DNA from 2 places in the Oceaniserpentilla sp. 4NH20-0058 genome. Region 1 is predicted to be linked to the other one. Evidence: predicted binding sites of a transcription regulator. Region 1 holds the regulator's gene; the other holds the start of a gene.
The links. The regulator FNR, encoded in region 1, switches genes on or off when oxygen is low (the NO sensors DNR and NnrR bind a similar motif). The targets are predictions, from matches to a motif close to TTGATNTANATCAA.
Positions count from the first base shown of each region.

Region 2: ABWV45_RS03065 (Hsp20/alpha crystallin family protein) is a predicted target of FNR. The motif match lies at 4,272-4,285, and genes of this name have one in related genera.

Region 1 covers NZ_BAABWE010000001.1:485,159-497,358, forward strand. The annotation lists gene ABWV45_RS02225 (heavy metal translocating P-type ATPase) at 1-1,835, shown strand, start outside; gene ccoS (cbb3-type cytochrome oxidase assembly protein CcoS) at 1,847-2,047, shown strand; gene ABWV45_RS02235 (sulfite exporter TauE/SafE family protein) at 2,051-2,719, shown strand; gene fnr (fumarate/nitrate reduction transcriptional regulator Fnr) at 2,814-3,599, shown strand; gene ABWV45_RS02245 (hypothetical protein) at 3,731-4,231, shown strand; gene ttcA (tRNA 2-thiocytidine(32) synthetase TtcA) at 4,320-5,297, shown strand; gene ABWV45_RS02255 (hypothetical protein) at 5,302-5,730, opposite strand; gene greB (transcription elongation factor GreB) at 5,787-6,266, opposite strand; gene ABWV45_RS02265 (prenyltransferase) at 6,263-7,300, opposite strand; gene ABWV45_RS02270 (DNA-J related domain-containing protein) at 7,366-7,938, shown strand; gene ABWV45_RS02275 (polysaccharide deacetylase family protein) at 7,914-9,017, shown strand; gene ABWV45_RS02280 (LysR family transcriptional regulator) at 9,014-9,967, opposite strand; gene ABWV45_RS02285 (YecA/YgfB family protein) at 10,047-10,619, shown strand; gene ABWV45_RS02290 (ATP-binding SpoIIE family protein phosphatase) at 10,621-12,200, opposite strand, start outside.
Region 2 covers NZ_BAABWE010000001.1:644,949-657,148, reverse strand. The annotation lists gene ABWV45_RS03075 (transglutaminase-like domain-containing protein) at 84-3,134, shown strand; gene ABWV45_RS03070 (hypothetical protein) at 3,138-3,608, shown strand; gene ABWV45_RS03065 (Hsp20/alpha crystallin family protein) at 4,391-4,822, shown strand; gene smc (chromosome segregation protein SMC) at 5,426-8,917, shown strand; gene ABWV45_RS03055 (cell division protein ZipA) at 8,944-10,257, shown strand; gene ligA (NAD-dependent DNA ligase LigA) at 10,275-12,200, shown strand, end outside.

The DNA of each region.
Region 1 (12,200 bases):
CCGCATTAGGTACTATGCAGGCAATGATGTTTGCCGTTCCCTTATACGTTGGTGAATGGAGCGGCATACTTCTGCAATACGAAACCTACTTTCGATTTGCAGGGTTAATCATCACGACCCCCGTTGTGTTATACAGTGCAAAACCTTTTTTCAAAGCCTTTTGGCGTGATATAAAATCTAAGCATCTCACCATGGATGTGCCTGTTTCAATTGCAATTGGCGGCGCTTACCTTGCCAGTGTCTATTCAACCTTTACCCATGGCCAAGAGGTTTACTACGACAGTGTCTGTATGTTTACCTTTTTCTTATTGGTGGGCCGTTATTTAGAAACCAGAACACGTCTGCGCAATGGAGAAGCTGGCAATCAATTACATAATTTGATGCCTCGAGCCACATTAAAAATCCTTGAAAACGGCGACGAAGCCTTACTACCTGTTACTCAAATTGCCATAGGGGATGTCATTCGTGTGGTATCCGGTGGCACCATTCCAGCCGATGGAGTGATTGTTTCGGGTAAAAGCTCAGTAGATGAATCCATTATTACTGGTGAGTTTATTCCCGTAAATAAAGCAACAAATGACGGGGTTATTGCTGGTAGTTTAAACGTAGACAACCCCATAGATGTGAAAGTACACGCATTAGGTAAAGACACACAAATCTCAACTATCATGGCCCTATTAGACAGAGCCACCCAAGATAAACCTAAAATTGCACAACTGGCCGACCAACTTGCACAATACTTTGTAGCAGGTGTATTACTAACATCAGCCATCGTATTTACTAGCTGGTATTTCATCGACAGTGATCGTGCATTTTGGATTACCCTTAGCGTATTAGTAGCCACATGCCCTTGCGCGCTATCACTGGCCACACCTACTGCATTAACCGCAGCAACGGCAGCCCTTCGCAGAAACGGCGTGCTGATTACCCGTGGCCATGTACTGGAAACCTTACGAAAAAGTCGTCGTATTTTATTCGATAAAACAGGTACGCTAACTTTAGGCCAGCTCACCATCGAAAAAAACATTGAATTAAACCACTGCCAAATAAACCCGCTTCAAATAGCGGCCAGCCTTGAGCGACACAGCCAGCACCCCATTGCCAGCGCCTTTCAACACGACCAGATATTACCTGCATCCGATGTAATGAATCACCCAGGGGAAGGTATCAGCGGTATTATTGAACAAATCCCCTATAAAATCGGCACAGCTCAATTTGTGGGCCTTGATGCTACGCCACCGAATGATGGCCATTGGGTCGCACTTGCAAACGACACACACCTACTGGCTTGGTTTTTACTCAGTGATGAAATTCGTCCGCACGCTTATGAAGCCATTCAAGAATTAAAACAACTGTCACTTGAATGTGAGCTTTTAAGTGGTGATCAAAGCCGACACGTACAAGATATTGCGCACCAGTTGAAGATTGATCGTTTTCAATCAGGTGTCAGTCCCCAAGGTAAATTAGCCTATTTGGCCAAACAAGATCCTAGTGATGTAACCATTATGATTGGTGATGGTATTAATGATGTACCGGTACTGGCCCAAGCACCCATTTCTATTGCCATTGGCAGTGCCAGTGACTTGGCCAAAACCCACGCGGATGTGATTCTGGTTAATAACCAGCTAAAACGCATCAGCCAGTTAATCAAACAAGCTCATAAAACCCAGCGCATAATTAAGCAAAATTTACTCTGGGCGTTGCTGTACAATAGTAGTATTTTGCCATTAGCCGCATTGGGGATTATTCCGCCCTACATTGCAGCCATTGGCATGTCCACCAGCTCATTAGTCGTGGTGTTTAATGCCCTTCGCTTAAACACCTTACCTAAATAACCGAGACTCATATGGAAATCATATTTATCACCGTTCCCGTTACGCTCTTGTTTATAGCCAGCGGTGTGGCCATCTTTTTTTGGGCAAACAAAGGCGGACAATTTGATGATCTAGATAGTCCAGCCCACCGCATTCTATTTGAGGAAGATACTCCTGAAGCGAAAAAAGAAGATACTGCTGAATCAACCAAAGATTCAAAGCAAGATAACTAAACCATGCTTGAGCCGCTTTCTTATTTAACTGCTTTCCTGCTAGGTATATTTGGCAGTTTACACTGCATGGGCATGTGCGGAGGTATTGTCGGTGCACTATCGGTTAATACAGGTCAACAAAGCATAAAGTTGCAGCTAAGTTATCACCTTGGTCGCATTAGTATGTATGGCCTAATCGGTTTGTTAGCAGGCTTTGCGGGGCTTTGGCTGTCACAAACCCACGATTATGCAGGACAAGTATTAAGAGGAATTTCCGGTGTATTGCTGATTTTAATGGGCATTTATATTTTAGGCTCAAGCAAAGCACTACTATGGCTAGAGAAAGCTGGCTCTGGTTTGTGGAAGCGTATTCAACCCCTCAGCCGTTCACTCATCCCTATTAGCAATATAAAACAAGCTATCGCACTTGGTCTCATATGGGGATTGCTGCCGTGCGGACTCGTTTATAGCACCTTAAGCTGGGCTTTAGTGGCGGCCAATCCTCTTCATAGCGCAAGCTTAATGGTAGCATTTGGCCTTGGAAATATGCCTGCATTATTAAGTTTAGCCGCCTTCACTGGCCAAATTAATCGCTTTAAACAAAATGTATTTGTAAAAGCTTTTGTAGGCCTAGGTATCATTGGCTTTGGTATTTGGACGCTTGTAGCCCCTATCCTTCAAATTAACCACTGACAAGCCTTGACATAAATCATACTATTGACGAGTATTCCCGACTTGTTAGTCACCTGTCACTCCATCGCAACACACAGGTCATTAGGAGAGCGAGATGTCTAAGGACAACCAAACAGTACATTTTTTGGCCACCAGCAAGCCGAATGAGACCCACTGCAGCACCTGTAGTCTAAGCTCGCTATGTCTCCCGATTGCCCTAGAGAAAGGCGATTTAGACTCCCTTGATAAAATGATCAAACGTGGCCGCCCTATTCAAAAAGGTGAGCTGCTGTTTAAACAAGGTGACCCATTTAAAGCTATCTATGCCATTCGTACAGGAACCATCAAAAGCTTCACAGTTGCACCAAGTGGTGAAGAACAAATTACTGGCTTTCATTTAGCCAGTGAATTGGTTGGTTTATCTGGTTACAGCGAAGACGTATACCCACTTTCTGCTAAAGCACTAGAAACCACTACCGTATGCGAACTGCCCCTAGAAAAACTAGAAACCCTATGTGACGAGATTCCGGGTCTTCGCAAACAAATAATGCGCAATATGGGTGGAGAAATTCGTCAAGACCAACAAATGATGTTACAGCTTTCTAAAAAAACAGCCGATGAGCGCATGGCTTACTTCTTATTAGATATTAGTAGCCGTTTTGAGCGTCGAGGCTTTTCAGCCAGTACCTTCCGCTTAGCCATGTCACGCGTGGACATTAGCAACTACTTAGGTCTTGCCGTTGAAACGGTGAGCCGTATATTTACCCGCTTTCAAAAGAAAGGATTCATCAAAACAGAAAGCAAAGAAGTCACATTATTGAATTTGGATGAACTCAATACATTGGCCGGCACTGTTAGCGACCAATCCGATTGCCAACTGCACCCCAAGCAATCAAACTAACCCCTTGAAATAAAAGAAAAAGACAAAATGCAAGTATTTTTTTTGCATTTTGTCTAATTGCATCTAATGTATAACTATCTTTCTCAGGATTGGCCTAGAAATACAAACACGCTAGATGCAAGGACACCACCATGGGACTGTGCCCAAATGATCTTCGGCACTTGGTGATTCGCCCCACCTTACAATATTTAGAGCAATATTCGCTGTCAGCAGAAACCTTATTATTAGGTACCGCCGCTGTAGAGTCGGGCTTGGGCTATGAATTAAACCAACAACAAGGAAAAGGGCTTGGGGTATATCACATCAACCCTAGAACCCATCAGTTACTGTGGGATAACTACTTAGCGACCAAGCCAGACCTCGCCAGCAAAGTACGTGGACTGGCGAGTCAGCATGAGTTTTTAAAAGACCCTCATACAGAATTAACCACTAATTTGCGCTATGCCACCGCCATTGCTTGGCTGATTTACGCCCGTAAAGACGCCACACTGCCAGAAGCTTCTGACTTACCTGCTATGGCTAAATACTGGCGCAAGCACTTCCATAGCCGCCCCCAAGGCCCGCTAGAAGACTACATTAGTCGTTACAATGCTATTCACAATCCACCTGCTCTTTCGGCCTTTGCTTATTAAGCTTAGGCTTTATAACCCTATATCATGGGCAAATTGGTTTCATTTAGGCTAAAATCCGCGCCAGAATACCCCTTAGCTAGGTTTAATAATGGTCCAGTTCGTTGACGCCTCTGCGTCTGCCCAATCAGTCGAAGAAAAAAAACAAAAGAACGAATTTAATAAGTTGCAAAAACGCCTTCGTCGAGACGTGGGTCGTGCTATTGCAGATTTTAATATGATCGAAGAAGGCGACCGCATTATGGTGTGCCTTTCTGGTGGTAAAGACAGCTTTACCATGTTGGATATTTTAATCAGTTTACAACGCAGTGCGCCGGTGAACTTTGAATTAGTTGCCGTGAACCTAGACCAAAAACAACCGGGCTTTCCTGAGCATATTCTACCAAGTTATTTAGATACATTAGATATTGAATACTACATCGTTAATCGTGACACCTACTCAGTGGTAAAAGAAAAAGTACCAGAAGGACGCACCACCTGTGGCTTATGTTCGCGTTTACGTCGCGGCACACTTTATGGTTTTGCTGAAGATATTAACTGCAATAAAGTTGCACTAGGACACCACAGGGACGATATTGTAGAAACCATGTTCTTAAATATGTTCTATGGGGCACGCTTTGCAGCCATGCCTCCCAAGTTGCTCAGTGACGACAAACGCAACATCGTAATTCGTCCTCTTGCTTACTGCAAAGAAAGCGATATTAGTGAATTTTCTGTAGCTAAGAATTACCCAATTATCCCTTGTAACTTATGTGGCAGCCAAGAAAACCTACAACGTCAAAATATTAAGGCCATGTTGGCTCAATGGGAAAAAGACACCCCAGGAAGGGTTCAGCAAGTATTCAATGCACTACAAAATATCGCGCCATCTCAATTGGCTGATACCCAGTTATTTGATTTTGAGAACCTAATAATAGACCGCAGCCAACAACGCGATGATTATGAATATGCCGAAGCGCAGATCATAGAAGGAGTGGGTGAATTTGCGCAAATGCCGCCTAGGTTAAAACCAGACAACCTAATTAACGCCATTAACTTATCCATTGAAGCAGACCCTACTAAAGGGTAAATTTTTACTCTAACACGCAGCGATAGCGCCCAATTCCATCCACATGAATAATGGCTCGTGTGGATAGTTTATCGTGCAGGTTTTCAAGCCCTAATATGATTTTCCGTTGACCATTTGTGCTTTCTCGGCGAATAAACATCACCTTAAAGCGCCCTGCTTGCTGAATCTCTTTTATGGCCACCGTACTTTTTATAAGTTCTGGGCCTTTTTCATTCCATTGCACCCACTGTAGAAACATCTCATCTTGCTTATCCGAACGGGTGATGACCAAGCGAATTTGCCCAGAATGCTTAGCTGTTTTCCAATTCCCCATGCCTTTTACATCATAGATAACAGGGCTAAGCCTAAACACCTGTTCAATGGTTTGACTTTCAGTCTTGGCCTGTACACTAATAGATAAAAACAGACACAACAAAAAAATAAGCCCGCGCATATATTAAATCCTCATTTAATATATTTAGCTTAGTTCAAACAGGCTATCGCGCTAGGTTAGTCAAACGGTTGGTAACGAACGTGATTGATCAACCAAGTTTGTAAGCCAGAGGGCGTTTTTACAGCTACCTCATCGTCTTGCTCTTTACTTAAAAGGGCTCGCGCCATGGGGCTATCGATAGAAATATTTTGACTGCCAGAGTAAATCTCCTCAGGGCCAACAATGCGAAACTGTTTTGTATCTCCCTGTTCATTTTCAACTTCCACATAGGCCCCAAAAAAAACTTTGCCTTCTTGTTGTTGGGAGTAAGGCACCACTTTTAAGGTTTCAATGCATTTACTCAAGTAACGCACCCGAGAGTCAATCTGCCTTAAAATTCGTTTGTTTTCTTTATAGTCCGCATTTTCTGAGCGATCCCCTAAACTGGCAGCCCACGTAACTTTTTGAGTAATCTCAGGGCGGTATACCCGCCACAAGTGGTCTAGCTCATCTTTTAATGCAGCAAACCCTTGCTCAGTAATTAGTTGAGTTTTCAAAACCAACCCCAAGTGAGCAACAGTCCTATACACATGAGTACACTCATTAACAAATGCATTTTAGCCGCGTCAAAACGGATTTCGTTCAAATTAGGGTCTTCACTGGATTGAGCTAAAAACAGCACTTTAAGATGTTTGATGACCAAGGGTAATGCCAGTAAGGGTAATAACAAGGATAAATGAATAAGAGTAGCCACCATTAGCAAAGCCCCAAAAGCCCCCACGTAATACAACAGCTGTAATACAGAAGCATTTTTAAGCCCTAATTTCCCTGCTATTGTAATCGCCCCTGCTTTCTTATCGACATTTATATCATTGATATTATTTGCGTTTAAAATCGTCCCCGCAAGCAAACCAAAGAAACATCCCAGTAACAAACTTGCAGGTTGAATCACGCCAGTGGCCGCCAGTGACACTCCAGCAGTCAGTACAGGCCCACATAAAAGAAATACCCAAACATCTCCAAGTGCTTTGTATTTAAACCCAAATGGCTTGCTGGAATAACCGATGACCCCTATTCCCGCCAGCAAGGCACATAACAAAATAATACTGGGCGCAACGACAAACACAGGCAAAGCCAATAAACCCGCTAGAACAAAGCACCCCCAACCTGCATTTCGGATTTGTTTTGTTGTAAGCCATGCCGATTGAATCACGCCACTTCCTCCTAGGGTATCTGGCAGATCAATCAATTTTAGATAATCTTCAACATCATTTAATAAATTAACGGATATTTGCAGTAACACCATGGCTATTAGTGCTGGTACTAAAACCCACCACTGAATATGAGCGTCTAGCACTAAACATAAAAAAACGGTGGCTATTGCAGGCATGATAGTAGCGGTTAAGCTAATAGCGCGTAGGGCTTTAAACCAGCGATAAAGCCACGATGGCGGGTCGCTTTTCACTTGAGTAAAAAAAACCTCTTGATTGTGCTCTGATAAAGCCACCCAGCCTGCTGTATTCTGGTACTCACCCGTTAACAATAAAACGTCAAGTTCACCACTACTTTTAGGTATGCGTAATTGGTCCATATGCTTCCTTATAATCAAGCCACTTATCAGCTAAGCTAGTAAGAGATCATTGTGGCAAATACTGTATGTTTAATTTTGATTTGAGCCAAGAGATAGAAACATTTATCTTAGAAAAAAAGATCTGTAAAGAATATGAGATCATTCTTCACTTAAAAAACCTTGGGCGAATCCCCACCAATGCACTGTCAACGCCATTATCATTATTTAGGGCCCATTTTTTAATTTATAACGCTTTGTATAGACTGCAACTGAACACCTTAATACACAACAAATATTCACTTGAAATTTCCAGTATTGAAGTTCGTGTTGAATGCACACGGCTTAGACCAACCACCAGCCGTAATTTATCTCAATTTGATCCTCTTGCAATCTTCTATTTAGATTTAAACCACCTTAATCAAACCACAGAAACCGATGTCATTAAGTTATTAGATAACTTCTGGCAGCACTATTTCAATGACAGCCAAAAACAGCAAGCATTGGATACTCTTGGTCTATGTGAGCCAATTGACTCTAAAGCCATAAAAACGCAATATCGTCGATTAGCCATGCAACATCACCCCGACCGCGGTGGCGATGCCGATACTCTTATTGAAATTCATCAGGCAGTTCAATGTTTACAGCAGTATTACCCTTAGTTTTAACTATTTTTTTCACAATTTTTAGTCAAAGTGTTGTTGCTACCACTGAAGGTACAATTAAAACGGTTAACCCTAACCATCACGCAGTGATTGTGCAGTATCACCATGTCAGTGAAGCCACACCTCCAAGCACCAGTATCTCGCCGGAAGGCTTTGCCGAACACCTACAGCTTATTGATGATTTAGGCTTTCAGGTGCTCCCCCTAATTGACGTGATTGAAGGGTTACACTCAGGAATTGGGTTTAAACAAAAAACATTGGCCATCACTTTTGATGACAGCTATGACTCAATTTACACAACCGCTTTTCCACTATTAAAAGCGCGTAACTTGCCTTTTACTATATTTGTCAATCCGCTGGCCATTGACGAGCAACATGGCAGCACCATGACATGGGAAAACTTAATAGAAATGCAAACACAAGGCGCCACAATCGCTAATCACAGCCAAGAACATTTGCACCTATTGAAAAAAATAGACAACGAAACACAACTAGATTGGAAGCAACGTATTCAAGGGGATATATTAACGGCTCAGAACCGTCTTGTTGAAAAGTTAGGCATTAAAAATCGCTATTTCGCTTACCCATATGGTGAGTTTGATGAAGCCCTCAAACAACTATTAAGCGAGCTAAATTTTATCTCATTCTCGCAACAATCAGGCCCAATCAACATCAGTAATGATTTTCAGTCACTGCCCCGCTTCCCTGCATCTGGGATTTATGCCAACCCAGCAACCCTTAAAGTCAAATTAAACAGCCTGCCATTTCAAATCATCAATGTTGAACCTAAACCAATTATCCGGTCAGAACTGGAATCGGCACCTCAACTCATATTAACCGTCAAACCCAATAATATTCATTACCAGCAAGCACAATGCTTTTACCAAGGAGAAGCCATTGATACCACGGCACAACTAGTTGAGGATACTTTAGTTATTCAAGCTCAGTTTAATGGCCCCCTTGCGCTGGGCAGAAGCCGTTATAATTGTACAGCTCCATCAAAAACAAGCAGAGAGTATTACTGGTATTCAATACCGTTTATCACTATTGGTGAAAACAATACTTGGGTCGATTAAGCACCGCTAGCATTAATGACATTTTTCAATTGCTCTACACTAGGCTGAGACGCCATGTGTTCAATGGTGCATTGCTTGATACATTCTGCGAGTAATTGTGTGGCAGGGCCGGCAATGGCTTTATTCGCATACACCAAATATAATGAGCCAAGCTTTTGATAATCTTCATCAAGATCAATGGGCAGTAACTGCCCTTTTTGAATGTATTCACAAGCTTCGTGCACCGCAATCCACGAAAAGCCTAAGCCCTCTAAGACTAATTGACGGGCACTCTCTAAATTCGTCACCGTCCAGCGTAAATCTGACCCCAACCAACCAGAATCGCGATTTTGCTTTTCTCCTGAGTCTTTAATCACCACATGAAGATGCTGGCTTAAATCGTTACTGGTCACTTTTCTACCCAATTTATGCAACGGATGATCGGGGTGAGCCACTGCAATAAAATCAATGGTCATAAGTCGCTCACCTAACAAACCCGGTGGCACCCAAGGCGTAATAGAAATATCCACCTTCTTTTGCAATAACACTTCTACCGCACCAGAGAGCACCTCTTCACGTAGCAATAACTTGCATCCCTTACTCTCAGGATAAAACTGCTTAAACGCTTTAATTAAAATGGATTTAGGAAAGATTACATCTACCCCTAACCCTACTTGGGCTTCCCAACCCTGCTCCATAGAGGAAGCTACTTGTTCAATTTCAATAGCGTGATCAATTAAATGACGGGATCGCTCAAGTAACGCCTTCCCAGAGGGCGTTAATACGGCTTTACGCCCTTCTATATGCAAAAGCTCCATTCCAAGTTGTTCTTGAAGTTTCGCCACGGTATAGCTAATTGAAGATTGGCTTTTGTGCAGGGCTTCCGCCGCTTGGGCATAACCGCCGTGATCAACCACGGCTTGTAATGTACGCCATTGCTCTAAAGTTACTCTTGGACCACGCATCGGCATATTAGAAATCTATCTGTGAAAGTCTGATATACTTGCAGCATAAAACAGTCCCTTAGTGAATTACAAGTGAAGCCGCTTTATGACGACAGCCGCAGCCTTAAATGAAGACCAACTAGAAACCCTTGCTCTTTTTCTTGAAGATCAAGCAGAAACCGCTGAGGGCTTAGATTTTTTCGCTCTTCATGGCTTATTAACGGCCAACGCGGTTAGCCCTACCACTTTTGACATAGAAGCATTAATTCCAATTATCTTTGATGGCGAACCTGACTGGTCAAACGATCAACAAAAGCTAGAAATCGCTCAATTAATTTCGCTTTTGCAAAAAGAAATTGTTGAGCTGGTTGAATCAGGACAAAGCTTTCCTGTTCCTTGCGATTTAAACGTCGAAGCAGATGAAGACGGCGAAGCGGCTCCACTAGAAAACTGGTCGGTTGGTTTTATGCTATTAAGCTTAGAAAAGCCAGATGTATGGTACGGTGAGCACGAAGAAAATGCAGCTGAACTGTTATTCCCAATTGTCTATGCATCTGGTTTAAATGCAGACGAAAGCGCATTTGCAGAAATTGATAACGACGATCAGTTAAGCCTACAAGTTTGTGCCAGCATCCCTGACAACGTGATTGACCTATTTTTACTCTACCACGGTGAATAAATTACTCTAGGTTAAATGAACGATTAACGGGAAAATCCACTTCTACCGTATTCCCGTTATTTAGGTATTGAGTTCGCTTTGATACCTGATTAACAAGCGAAACTCCTCGGCCAAAGGAGTCCTCATGGGCTCCTCCCATCATTTCATCAACATCAAACCCATTCCCTGAATCTTGTATACGCACTCTTAAAACAAGCTCATGTTCGGGTGTGTCGTCATGAATCAGCTCACAATTAATTTGTATTAGACCTTCACTTAAATTGTTTAGTCTATCTGATCGCTCTTGGTAATAGGATATAAACCCTTCTTCACTGCGTTTAAGCTCAGAGGACAAGTTTAAAATTCCATGCTCTAAAGCGTTACTATACAGTTCTGCAAGCAACAAACCGATGATATCTTTATTTGGCCTAAGTGAGGTTTGAGCCCCCAAAACCGACATTAACTCTTCAATTGGGTCCGACTTTCTAAAGTCCTCAGGGGTTAAGTCACACTGTATTTTCCATAGAATACCCTGGTAAATGGATGTTTCAACTGTGCTGTTATTGTTTATTTTTACTTCACCTGCACAGACTTCAACCAAGGTTATATCATCGTGCTGTTCTGCCCCTTGAATGAAGTCATTCATGGTCTTTAACAGCGACCCCATGGGATCTTTCGTTCCAGTTGTAAACGCACTTTGCAAACCTTCTTCAGTAAAAAATTCACCCTCAGGATTTTCTGCCTCAATAATACCGTCAGTGAATAAAATTACTCTTTCACCCTCCTGTAGGGTTTTAACTTCAAATCCTTTATTAAAAGAATCTGCATCTTCGATGCCTAACGGCATACTCTGAGATTTTAGTGCCTCTTTTATTGTACCATTTGCATTTAGAATATAACCATCAGGCAAGCCACCCATCCATAACTGGATGCTATTTCCCTGTTGATTGAGCTCTAAGATACATGCACAACAAAACATATAATCAGGAAGCATGGTTAGCAGCATTCTGTTAAATTCGAATGCCATCTCCCCTACACTTAAATGACGCTGCACTAATTGATCAAAGCTGTTTGCAATGGGTAATGTTCCGATTGAAGCGCCTAAACCATGCCCTGTAAAATCACCAATAAACACATATACGCCTCCAGTTGGACTTGGGGCCGACAATAAAATATCCCCATTAAAGGTTGAGGCAGGGGCTATATGGGTGCGTAAATTGCTACAATCGCTTAAGTTATGTTCAAGCGCTTTGTTAAAAATATGCGACACAATATTTTGCTCACGCTCCCAGCGACTATTGTGCAAGGTAAGCTCTTTATTGTTCTGAGATATTTGGTTAGTTAATTCACGAATACGCTGATGAGCCGCAATTTTGGCCTTTAATACGGCCTCATTATAGGGCTTAGATAAAAAATCATCTCCACCAGACTCTAAGCATTGGCTCAAGGCTTTATCATCATCCAGTGCCGTTAAAAATATAATTGGTACATGATAGCCATCAGACGCTAAGCTTTTGATCTTTTTGGCAGCCTGTAAGCCATCCATAACGGGCATGATGACATCCATTAATATAATATCAATGTCAACATCATGCTTTTCAT
Region 2 (12,200 bases), 160 kb from region 1:
GTTTAGAGTTGGGGATAATAATGACAAGTTTGACCATGGATGTATTAAGATTTGGTAAGTTAGCCAAGGGGGTGTCCGCCCTAATGGCTTTTATGTTTACATTTGTATTTTATCTGTCGCCGAGTTCTAAGGCCGTTGCAGATGAAATGACGAAAGATGATGCTCGCCAAGCGGAAATTACACAAATATTAGAAAACACACTTGAAAAGAAACTGGCACATCGCTTAGAAAAACTAAAACATAAGTTGAGTAAAGAGCTACCGCAGGCAGCCGCTAAGCGCCAGAAAGAAAAAGGCTGGATTGATGATGCTTTAAGTGCATTAGGTGTTGAAAGCATGCCATTGCTAGATAAAGAAGTATCTGATCTTGAGGCTCTTAAAAATGAAGTTCAATTAGCTTATGACGACGCAATCTCTCAGTTTGAAGCAGAGGGAGAGCAACTAACTTCAGGCAAAAATTTATCCGAAGAAGTTAAACAACTGATTAAAGAACGTCATTCAGTTGCCCTAGGCCAAGTGAAAAAAGACTATTCGGAACTTCAGTTAGAGTTAGAGCAATTAGTAAATTCGGATGATTCTCAAGAGCAAAAGAATTTATTGGACAAGCTTGAAGAAAAACTAGGGAAAGCCCAATTCAAACGTAGCCATACGGCAGAAGACCCAAATAACCTACCATGGCGTTCACCTTCTAAGGATGTCCGTGAACCTAAATTAACGAAACATGACTTACAAGCGGCTATTGGGATTAATCCGTTCTCTAAATATACCCAATTGGCGTCGAACTCTTTGTTACCAAATATGTTATCAGCGGCTGCATTAGGCTTAACCAATCAACCGACTGATGATGATCTTGCACAAACCATTGATGTTCAAATCACTGATGACATTATTGAATTAGCACAAAGTTTAAATAATAGCCCAATCGAAATTTATACTTGGGTACATAATAATATTCGATTCATTCCGAGTTATGGCTCTATTCAAGGGGCGCAATATACCTTAGAGACCAAACGTGGTAATGCAATGGATACGGCAAGTTTATTAATTGCTTTATTACGAGCTTCAAACATTCCTGCTAAATACGCTTACGGTACCGTTGAAGTGCCGGTTGAAAAGGTAATGAACTGGGTGGGTGGTGTCAATGTCCCCGAGGCTGCACAAAGCTTAATGGGTCAAGGTGGTATTCCCAACGTCGCTTTAGTAGAAGGTGGTGTCGTTAAGAAAATCCGTATGGAGCACACTTGGGTAGAAGCTTATGTGGATTTTGAACCTTCTCGTGGGATTAACAATATTGAAGGCGATAATTGGATTCCAATGGATGCGTCGTTTAAACAATATGAATTCACTCAAGGATTAGATTTAGAAGATAACGTGCCTTTTGATGCACAAGCTCTTGTTGATGATATTGAGCAAAATGCCGTCGTTAATGAGCAAGAGGGCTGGATACAAAATGTGCCCCAAGCAAACATCGAAGCACAATTGGAGATCTTTCAAGCACAAATTGAAGAGTATATTTCCAATCAAAATCCTGATGCCACTATTGGTGAGGTATTAGGCTTGCAGGAAGTCAAAGTGATTCCACCACGCCCATTATCCGCAGGCTTACCGTATAGTCATATCGTGACCCAAGATACTTTCTCTGAAGTACCGAATAACTTAAGGCATAAATTCAAATATGAGTTAGCCACTCAAACCTATGGTTATTCTGGTTCTCCATTAATTACGATTGTTGAGCCCACTGTAAAATTAGCAGGTAAAAAGCTAGCTTTGAGCTTTAAACCCGCTACTGAGAATGACCAGGCAATTATTGAAAGCTATTTACCAGCCCCCGATCCTGCAACCGGAGAAGTAGACCCGAATGCGTTACCAGATACGTTACCAGGGTACTTAATTAACTTGATTGCAGAGTTTTCCATTGATGGGCAAACAATTTCTGAAGCCAATGCGGGCACTATGGGGACGGAATTGCACGAGCAATTAGGTTATTGGGAGCCTAGACGTGGTTGGGATTTATCTACAAACAATCCTATAGCGGGTGAATATCAAGCTATAGGTCTAGATCTACAAGGTACTAGCCCTCAAAGCATACTGAATCTGAAAGAAAATATTAAAAATACAAGTACAATTTTAGAAGGTGAAGATGATTCACTTTTTACTTCGTTAAGTAAAGAAGATTTAGTTGGAGATTTATTAGAATCGACAATTAGTAGTTACTTTGCATTGAATAATATTCAGGATGAGCTTGCAGCGCAACAAGTAGGGATTGTTAATTACCGTTCACCATCTTACGGAAAAGTAAATTTAAGCTTGACAACAAGTTATTGGTTTGGTGTACCACGGAATGTATCTACGACTGGGATGGTCATGGATGTTGATCGGGTAATATCATCAACAGTTGAAAATGCTAATGATAATGGCAGGTGGTTGAAGTACAACCAAATAATCGGCAATCGTTACAGTTCAATGGAAAATTTAGTGCCTGAGCTGCTGTTTACAACGCCAGAAAATTCTGCAAAAGGTATTAGTGCAGTAAAAGCAATAAATTTAGCAGCTTTACAAGGTCAAAAAATATGGACAATAAATCCAAGTAATCTTGATGTTGCTTTAAATTCAATGAGCTTAAATCATGATACTGAGACTGAAATAAGAAATAGTGTAAATGCAGGGAAGATCGTCACAACACATAATTATAGTTTAAATTATGAGGGCTGGATTGGTGAGGGCTATATCATAATAGATCCGGAAACCGGCGCAGGTGCTTATAAAATCGCAGGTGGAGAAAATGGAGGTAAAGTTAAAGTTGGCTTTTTAACTAAATTACAATTTTATATTGGAATGGCCGAATCAATAGTAACAAAAAATAAATATATTAAAGCACTGTTAGCTATTGACGGATTTAAGAGCTATTGGGTTACTGTTTTTGAAGTATTTAGTGATCTGCAAAGTTTTTATGAGCGTTGTAATGGATCAATAAAAGGGGCGATAGCAGCAATGCTGTATCTTGCATTGTTTGCTATATTGACTGGGTTCGTGGCAACTTTATCATTAACATTTATTGGTGGGTTAATCGCTGGCTATATTGTGTCAAAAATACTGTCAGTGGCTCATAGCTTTTTATCAAGATGGGCATGTTAAATTATGATGGATATTGAGAAAAGAGATAAAGGTATAGTGTTTTTATCTATGCTTATAGGGATAGTTAGTTTGTGTGTTTTGATATTTGATTTTGCTTGTTCTGCAATTGAAATAGACTCGATGATGGAAAAGTCTAATTATATTGACGATGATAGGTTATATTCAGATAGATCAACCTATAAAATTTTGATAGGGGGTAAAGAATATAGGGTTTCAAAGAGTGTCTATGAGAAGTTACCGAACGAGACTAAAGGAATATTTCTAGTTAGTGGGTTTTCTGATTATGTTTATAATATTAAAAGTGAAAATAAACAGTTTAGATCCATAGATTTTAGGTTGATTTTTATCAGTTTGATCCCCTTCTTTATATTGTTACATTTCTTTATTACAGGGTCTTTATTTTCAGGTTGGATGGTTGCTGGGATATCCTTGTTTTGGTTTTCGGAATGTTTATCTGTTATGTTGTTTAATTAGAAAGAGTCTGTTAGAAGGTCTGTATTTAATAAGGAATAATTTACGGGTAGGGACCTGTTAAATCGAAAGTATCAATTCGAATTTCAATGTCTAGCGTAGAGTTTCTATATCGGGTGATATTAACCTCAATTGCCAATTGATTTTAATTTATGTCAGAAAAATGACCAGCCCTATTATTATAAATTGATATAGGAAGTTTTCCTCGGGAAATGAATTTTGCTTAGTGCTTAATGTCCTGGTGAGGGTGAGGGTGAGGGTGAGATTGAAGGGGATTGTAGTTAGAAAGTAAAAATATTAAAGATTATACTTTCAATTGATTCTTGGAACTGTATTTCTAATGTGTCGCTGCTCTCAGTTGGTGGTTATATTGAATTGAGGATGATTGTATTTTTCTTGATTCCCATAATTTTATTTTACGGATACGTTTTTAGTCGCTTGTCATTAAAAGAAGAGAAATTATTGAATGATGCTGCCTATTTATAAAGAATCGACTTTCACCCCTTAGCTACTTATATTGTCGACCTTTGTTTTATTTTATGTGCTGTAGGCTTGGCTTTTTGGAAAAGGGCTAATTAAAAAAGGCCTCACTTGCAATTTAATTTAATATCCCCAAAGCAAAATCCATTCACAATTGTTTATATGTTTTTATAAAAATCTCAAATATTGACGTTAATCAATATCTCAAAAAAATATTAAAAATCTCACCTTGAAAACCCTTTGAACGCACATATATCTTTAGTGAGGCCAATAGAAAGCCATTGAGAAATACAAAGGAGACTCACATGAAATTATCAACTTGGGATCCATTTGCTGAAATGGACGCCGTACTAAGCCGTTATCGCCCACAAGTATCAAAAGCCAATACGGAAGCCATGAAGCAAGCGGATTGGTATCCAAGTGTGGATGTCAGTGAAAGCGATGAAAATTTCCATGTACATGCCGATTTACCCGGTGTGAAAAAAGAAGATATGTCTATTAGTGTGAATGAGGGAGTGTTGACGGTTTCAGGTAAGCGTGAAAGTAGACATGAAGAAACAAACAACAAGCTACACAGGGTAGAGCGTTCTTATGGCTCTTTTACACGCAGCTTTACGTTACCTGATAATGTAAACGCCAAAAGCATCAATGCCAGCTTTGAGGAGGGGGTGCTGAATATCGATATACCTAAGTCCAATGAGGAAAAACCTAAACGTATTCAAGTGGATATTAAGTAATAAGACGAGCTTTGAAATAACTCTTTTGTTGAGCCTAATATTGATTTATAAGCCAATATTAGGCTTTTTTATGGGTGCAAATCAGCTATGCAAAGGCCTTGAGAGGACATAGTCAATTGTCCATCTTGTGGTACACTAGCTGGCTTAAATCTAGGGTCTGGATTGGGTTGTTTGTATTTTGTACAGGGTTTGGTGCGGCATGAGTTTTAAAGCACTGGAAAGCTTATCTAAGCGAACTGCCCACTCAACACCCTAAAGTGGCTAAATACTCATAAATAAAGCCGTAACTGATTGCGTGCCATGCCAGTAGCTCAGGAGCCCGTAGTCTTGATAAAAGCAGGGTTTGATGTAATGAATGGCTGAAAATGCTTACTTAGAGGGCATTTTAGAAGATCTGCAATCAGCTACATCGTACCTATTATATGGCTTTAACCATGGATAATAATGCGTTAAGTTACAGCATGACATTCTTCTCGTTATTACCAGAAGGGGTTATGAAATGAGATGTGCCAGAAGTGGAACAAGCATTAAAAGAGTATGGTGATCATTTGCTAAGCATCATGATGGATGCCCTAGAGCACTAAGTATAATAAGAGGCGTGAAGTGCGACTAAAGTCCATTAAGCTTGCTGGGTTCAAATCATTTGTTGACCCAACAAAAATACCTTTTCCAACAAACCTAACCTGTATTGTTGGCCCTAATGGCTGTGGTAAGTCCAATACCATTGACGCTGTACGTTGGGTTATGGGTGAAAGCAGCGCCAAAAATCTTCGCGGCGACGCCATGACGGACGTAATATTTAATGGCTCAACAGGTCGTAAACCTGTGGGTCAAGCTAGTATCGAATTAGTATTTGATAACAGCGAAGGCAAGCTACAAGGGGAATACGCCCAATATACTGAAATCTCCCTAAAGCGAAAAGTGACCCGTGATGGTCAGTCTACCTATTATTTAAATGGCACTAAGTGCCGCCGTCGTGATGTGACGGATTTATTCTTAGGTACCGGTCTTGGGCCGCGTAGTTATGCCATTATCGAACAAGGCATGATCTCCAAGCTTATTGAATCCAAACCTGATGAACTGCGTGTTTATATTGAAGAAGCCGCGGGCATCTCTAAATACAAAGAACGTCGCCGTGAAACTGAAAACCGTATTCGCCGTACCACCGAGAACCTAGAGCGCCTTAGTGATATTCGTGAAGAATTAGGCCGTCAAATAGGCCGATTACAGCGCCAAGCTGAAGCAGCAGAAAAATACAAAAACTTCAAAGAAGACGAACGCTTAGTACGTGCCCAATTATTGGCTATGCGTTGGAAAAACATGGATAACGAGCTGGCGCAAATTAATCAGGTCATCGCCGAGCAAGAGCTAGCACTGGAGCAAGTATTAACTGTTCAAGTACAAGATGAATCCCAAGTAGAAGAAAAACGCATCGTATTGGTGGATTTAACCGATGAGTTTGAAAAAGTGCAAACTCAATTTTATGAGTTAGGCGGCAACCTTGGCCGTTTAGAGCAAAGTATTCAGTTTCAAAGCCAGCGTTCTTTGCAATTAAACAGTGACCTTCAAGAAATCATTGATGGAAAGTCCAATATTGCGCAGCAAGAAGAAGAAGACGCTCTCGCATTAGAAGCCCTAGACGAACAATTAATGGAGCTTGAACCAGAAAGCGAAATGCTCTATGCCCAAGAAGAAGCCAGCCAAGAAACCCTTATTGAAGCTGAAGACGCCATGCAAAACTGGCAACATTCTTGGGATGCTTTCAATGAGAAAAGCGCTGAGCCACAGCGAATTGCCGAAGTAAGTAAATCTCAAATTCAAAACTTTGAACAAAATATAACCCGTATTCAGCAACGTATTGAACGCTTACAGCGTGAAGTTGAATCACTGCAAATTGGTGATGAAGCCGAAGAACAGTTAGCGATGCTGGATGAACAGCTCAGTGAAAAAGAGCTGCAATTTGAACAACAGCAGCAAGACGCAGCTCGATACCAGCAGCAAGTAGAAGCTGCCCGCGAACAACAACAAGACTTATCTCAGAAATTAAATGACTCACGCAGCCAATTACAGTCAGTAATGGGTCGCAAAGCTTCATTAGAGGCATTGCAGCAAGCGGCATTAGGCACTGACGGCGAATCAGGCCGTTGGTTGCAAAGCCAGCAGTTACATCAAAATAAACGCCTTGCCGACGAGCTACAAGTTCAAAGTGGTTGGGAGCTAGCCGTTGAAACCGTATTGGCAGAACAACTGCAAGCGGTCGTGGTGCCATCCATTGATCAGTATGCAGAAAGATTATTAAACCTTAACCAAGGTCAAATGACGTTAATGGAAAGCCAAGGTGCTTTTAATCAATCGTCACAAAGTTTAGCGGCTCAAACCAGCGGCGTAAGTGTGCCATGGCTGAACGATGTATTGTGTGCACAAGACTTAACTTCTGCACTTGAAATGCGTAAACAACTTCAAGGCAATCAAAGTGTCATCACCCCTGAGGGTATTTGGTTAGGCCCAAACTGGATACGTGTTAAGCGTTCCGCTGATGATCAATCCGGTGTGTTAGCGCGCAAGCAAGAGCTTGAAGAGCTGACAATTAAAGAGGATGACCTAGACGCCCTCGTAGAAGAATTAGATGCAGATTTAGAATCCACATCATTGCGTATTAATACGTTAGAGCAGCAGCGTAACAACGCTCAGCGGGAAGTAAACCACGCAGCACAACAGTTAAGTGATCATAAATCTACTATACATGCCCAAAAAGTCCGCTTAGAGCAGCAAGTAGGACGTAGAAATCAATTACTTGGCGAAATAACCGAGCAAAAAGAAGGCAAAACCCTAGAGCAAGAATCACTAGAAGAAGCTCGTATTCAATGGCAAACCGCTCTTCAAGATATGGAGCATTACACACAAGAACGCGAACAGCTTTTAGAGCAGCGAGATGTGTGTCGTGAGCGTTTAGATCAAATTAGGCAGTCGGCTCGTCATCAAAAAGATCAAGCGCACCAACAACAATTAAAAGTACAAACCTTGCAACACCAGCGTCAAAGCTTAATGGAAGCCATTAGTCGCCATGAGCAAGATAAACAAAAATTATTAGATCGTGAATCACAATTACTTGAGCAGCAAGATCAGGGTGATAGCCCAGTAGAAGAGTTAAAAGCTCAATACGAAGAAATGATGCAGCAACGCCTAGACGTTGAAGAGCTCATGAAAGCATCGCGTAGCCGCAAAGAATTAATTGAAAATGAAATTCGTGAGTTTGAGCAAAACCGCCAACAACTTGAGCAAAAAGCGCAAGGAGTACGTTCACAACTTGAGCAAAGTCGTATGCAGTATCAAACCATCCATACACGACGTGGTGGTATTGAAGAGCAGCTCAAAGAACAAGAGGTTGAACTGGAGCAAGTGCTAGAACAACTAGCAGACGATGCCAATATTGAAGGCTGCCAGTTAGAATTAGAACAAATTCAGCAGCGTATCACCCGTTTAGGGGCAATAAACTTAGCGGCGATAGAAGAGTTTAAAACGCAATCTGAGCGTAAAGAATACCTAGATAAGCAAAATGCTGATTTAGAAAAAGCGTTAGAAACTTTAGAAAACGCCATTCATAAAATTGATAAAGAAACCCGCACTCGCTTTAAAGAAACTTTCGATAAAGTAAATGGTGGCTTAAAAGAATTATTCCCTAAAGTATTTGGTGGTGGTCATGCTTATTTAGAGCTAACAGGTGACGATTTATTAGATACTGGTGTGGCTATTATGGCTAGACCACCGGGTAAGAAAAACAGCACAATTCACTTGCTGTCAGGTGGTGAAAAAGCACTAACGGCCATTGCTTTAGTGTTTTCTATTTTCCGTTTGAAACCAGCACCTTTTTGTATGCTGGATGAAGTGGATGCGCCTTTGGATGATGCCAACGTGGGCCGATATGCTCGTTTGGTAGAAGCCATGAGCGAACAAGTACAATTTATATATATTTCCCATAATAAAATTGCAATGGAAATGGCCAAGCAATTAATGGGGGTAACCATGCATGAACCGGGCGTATCACGAATTGTTTCGGTGAACATGGAAGAAGCGGTTGAATTAACCGAACATTAATCTGACAAAGAATAGATATTAGATAGATGGATATTAGTTTACACAGTTTTATCCTCGTGATTGGTATAATCGTAATTGGTTTTATCATTTGGGATGGTGTGAAAAAAGTACGCGCGGCACGCGCCAATCGATTAGATCAATCGTTAGGTAACTACGACGATGTAGATTTGCTTAGTGATAATGAGCTACCAAGCTTTGACGAATTAGCAAAATTTGATGAACTAGAAATCACTGAAGACCTTTTGCAAGGTGCTTTAAATGAGCAGGCCGATTCGTTTGATTTTAAAGCGTCACTTTCTAAAGAAAAACTGAAAAAGCCGAGTATTAATCAAGAAGTAAAGCAGTCATCGAAAGCGGTAGGCGCCACTGTTGATGCCTTTGAAGATGACGGTCTTGAACATTTTTCTGCTAAAGATAACGATTTAAATCCAGTTGACTTTGTAGAGCCAGAGCCTGCATCGGATGTATTTGAAGTGCTAGCAGAGGATGCTGCACCAGTTGAAATTGAAGCACCTGAGTCACAAGTCCAACAAGAAGTTAAAACAAGACCTCAGCGCAAGAGCAAAGAAGAATTGGCTGCTAAATTGGCCGAAGCGAAAGCTCAAACCCAATCTGCAGAGGTGATTAAACAACCGGTTGTCACGGAAGATGTTGAGCTAGACGAAAAAGAATCCGTCCCAGTATTAATGGAACCCGTAGAGCTTGGTCAAAAAGTAGAAACTAATCCCCCTACGCAACACGAACTCGTATTACCAGAGCTCATTCAATCAACGTTAGAAGATGAACCTGTTTTTGAAGAAGTTAAACCTGAACCTGTTGCTAAAGCGGATAAAATTGACCCATTAATGGAGTACATTGAAGATATTCAGGCAGAGCCAGTTGGGGAGAAATTATCTGAGCGGGAAGCAGCTGAAGAGATTTTTGTAATTAATATTTTGAAGCAAGATGGGCAGGGCTTATTAGGTAAGAACCTTCATCAGGTATTTAAAGTATGTGATTTACGCCACGGTGAAATGGATATTTTTCATCGTTTTGAAAAAGCAAATGCCCAAGGGAAGATTCAATTTAGTGTTGTAAGTGCAATAGAGCCCGGTTCATTTGATTTAGCAACAATGGATGAATTAGTAACACCGGGAATTAGTTTATTTATGAGTTTGCCCGGGCCTGAAAAGCCAATGGAAGCATTTGATGCAATGGCAGAGGTTGCATTGGTATTTTCACGTAATTTTAATGCAACGCTGCATGATGATACCCACAGTGATTTAACGCCACAAACATTAGAGCATTATCGAAATCGTATTCGTGAGTTTACTCGTAAACACTTGTCGCAAAAAAAATAGTTTAGCGAGACCTTACTATGGCCGACCAGCCTTCTTTATTTGACGAACCTGCATCGGGTTCGTCCCCCTCTGATGACATCAGTTCTGATGTAAAACAGGAAGTACTTGAGCTTCATGCACAATTAAATCAAGCGAATTATCAGTACTATGTTCTTGATGATCCACAATTACCGGATGCTGAATATGATCGGTTATTTCATCGCTTAAAAGGGCTTGAAACTGAATTCCCTGAAGTATTAACATCAGATTCACCTACACAGCGTGTTGGTGCAACAGCACTTTCTCATTTTGAACAAGTGACCCATGAAGTGCCTATGCTCAGTTTAGATAACGCATTTAACGAGCAAGATATGCTAGATTTTAATCGACGTATTGTCGATCGATTAAAGCAATCAGAGATTGTTGAGTATGCGTGTGAGCCTAAGCTAGATGGGATTGCCGTAAGTTTGTTATATGAAAATGGGCGACTGATACGAGCGGCTACACGCGGCGATGGCAGTGTCGGTGAAAATATCACCCAAAATATTCGGACAATTCCTAGTATCCCGTTAAAACTGTTAAGCAGCGATGTTCCCCCTATATTAGAAGTACGCGGGGAAGTATATATGCCAACAACTGGCTTTGAAGCGTTTAATAAAAAAGCATTGGCGAATAATGAAAAACCATTTGTGAATCCTCGTAATGCGGCTGCGGGAAGTTTACGCCAGCTTGATTCTAAGATTACAGCTGCACGTCCATTAGAGTTTTGTTGTTACAGTTTAGGTCGTGTTGAAGGGGCTACTTTGCCTAATAGACATAGTGAAATTTTAAAACAATTTTCAATCTGGGGATTTAAAATCAACCCAGAAATGCAAGTAGTCAATGGCATTGAAGGCTGCATGGATTATTACCATCAATTAGCTGAAAAACGTGGCTCTCTAGCATATGAAATTGATGGCATCGTGTTTAAAGTTGACGATATTGCAATTCAGCAAGCTCTGGGTTTTACCGGGCGTGCGCCACGTTGGGCCATTGCCCATAAGTTTCCTGCACAAGAGCAAATAACGTTATTAAAAGATGTGGAGTTTCAAGTGGGGCGCACAGGTGCCATAACACCGGTTGCCCGATTAGAACCCGTATTTGTAGGTGGTGTAACGGTATCAAACGCCACGTTACATAATATGGATGAGATTGCGCGTTTAGACGTAAGAGTGGGGGATACGGTTGTGATCCGCCGTGCGGGCGATGTTATTCCACAAATTGTGAATGTGGTGACCAGTAAACGCCCAGATCATGCAAAACAAATTCAATTTCCTCAGTCTTGTCCTGTATGTGATTCTCATATTGAACGTGTTGAAGGCGAGGCTGTTGCCCGCTGTACGGGTGGCCTTGTATGCGCGGCACAACGCAAAGAAGCTATCAAGCATTTTGCCTCCCGTAAGGCCATGGATATTGATGGCTTGGGGGATAAAATTGTCGAGCAACTAGTGGACGAAGGCTTAATAGAATCGTTTTTAGATTTGTATTCCCTCAAGTTGGCCGATGTCGCTAATTTGGAACGCATGGCTGAAAAATCTGCTCAAAACCTGTTAGATTCCATTAATGTCAGCAAGCAAACCACGCTGGCTAAGTTTTTGTATGCTTTAGGTATCCGAGAAGTAGGAGTTGCTACCGCGCAAAACTTAGTGAATCACTTTTTGGATTTAAAGGTGTTAGTCAAAGCAGACTTTGATGCACTAATAGAAGTTGATGACGTAGGCCCAATAGTGGCACAGCATATTCTGAATTTCTTTAGTGAACCTCATAATCAGAAAATCATTGATGGTTTGCTTAATATTGGAATTAGTTGGCCGAAAATTGAAAAAGTAGCCGCTGACGAATTACCTCTTAATGGGCGAACCTTTGTTGTTACTGGCACACTTGCCAGCATGGGGCGGGACGAGGCAAAACAGTATTTACAAAGT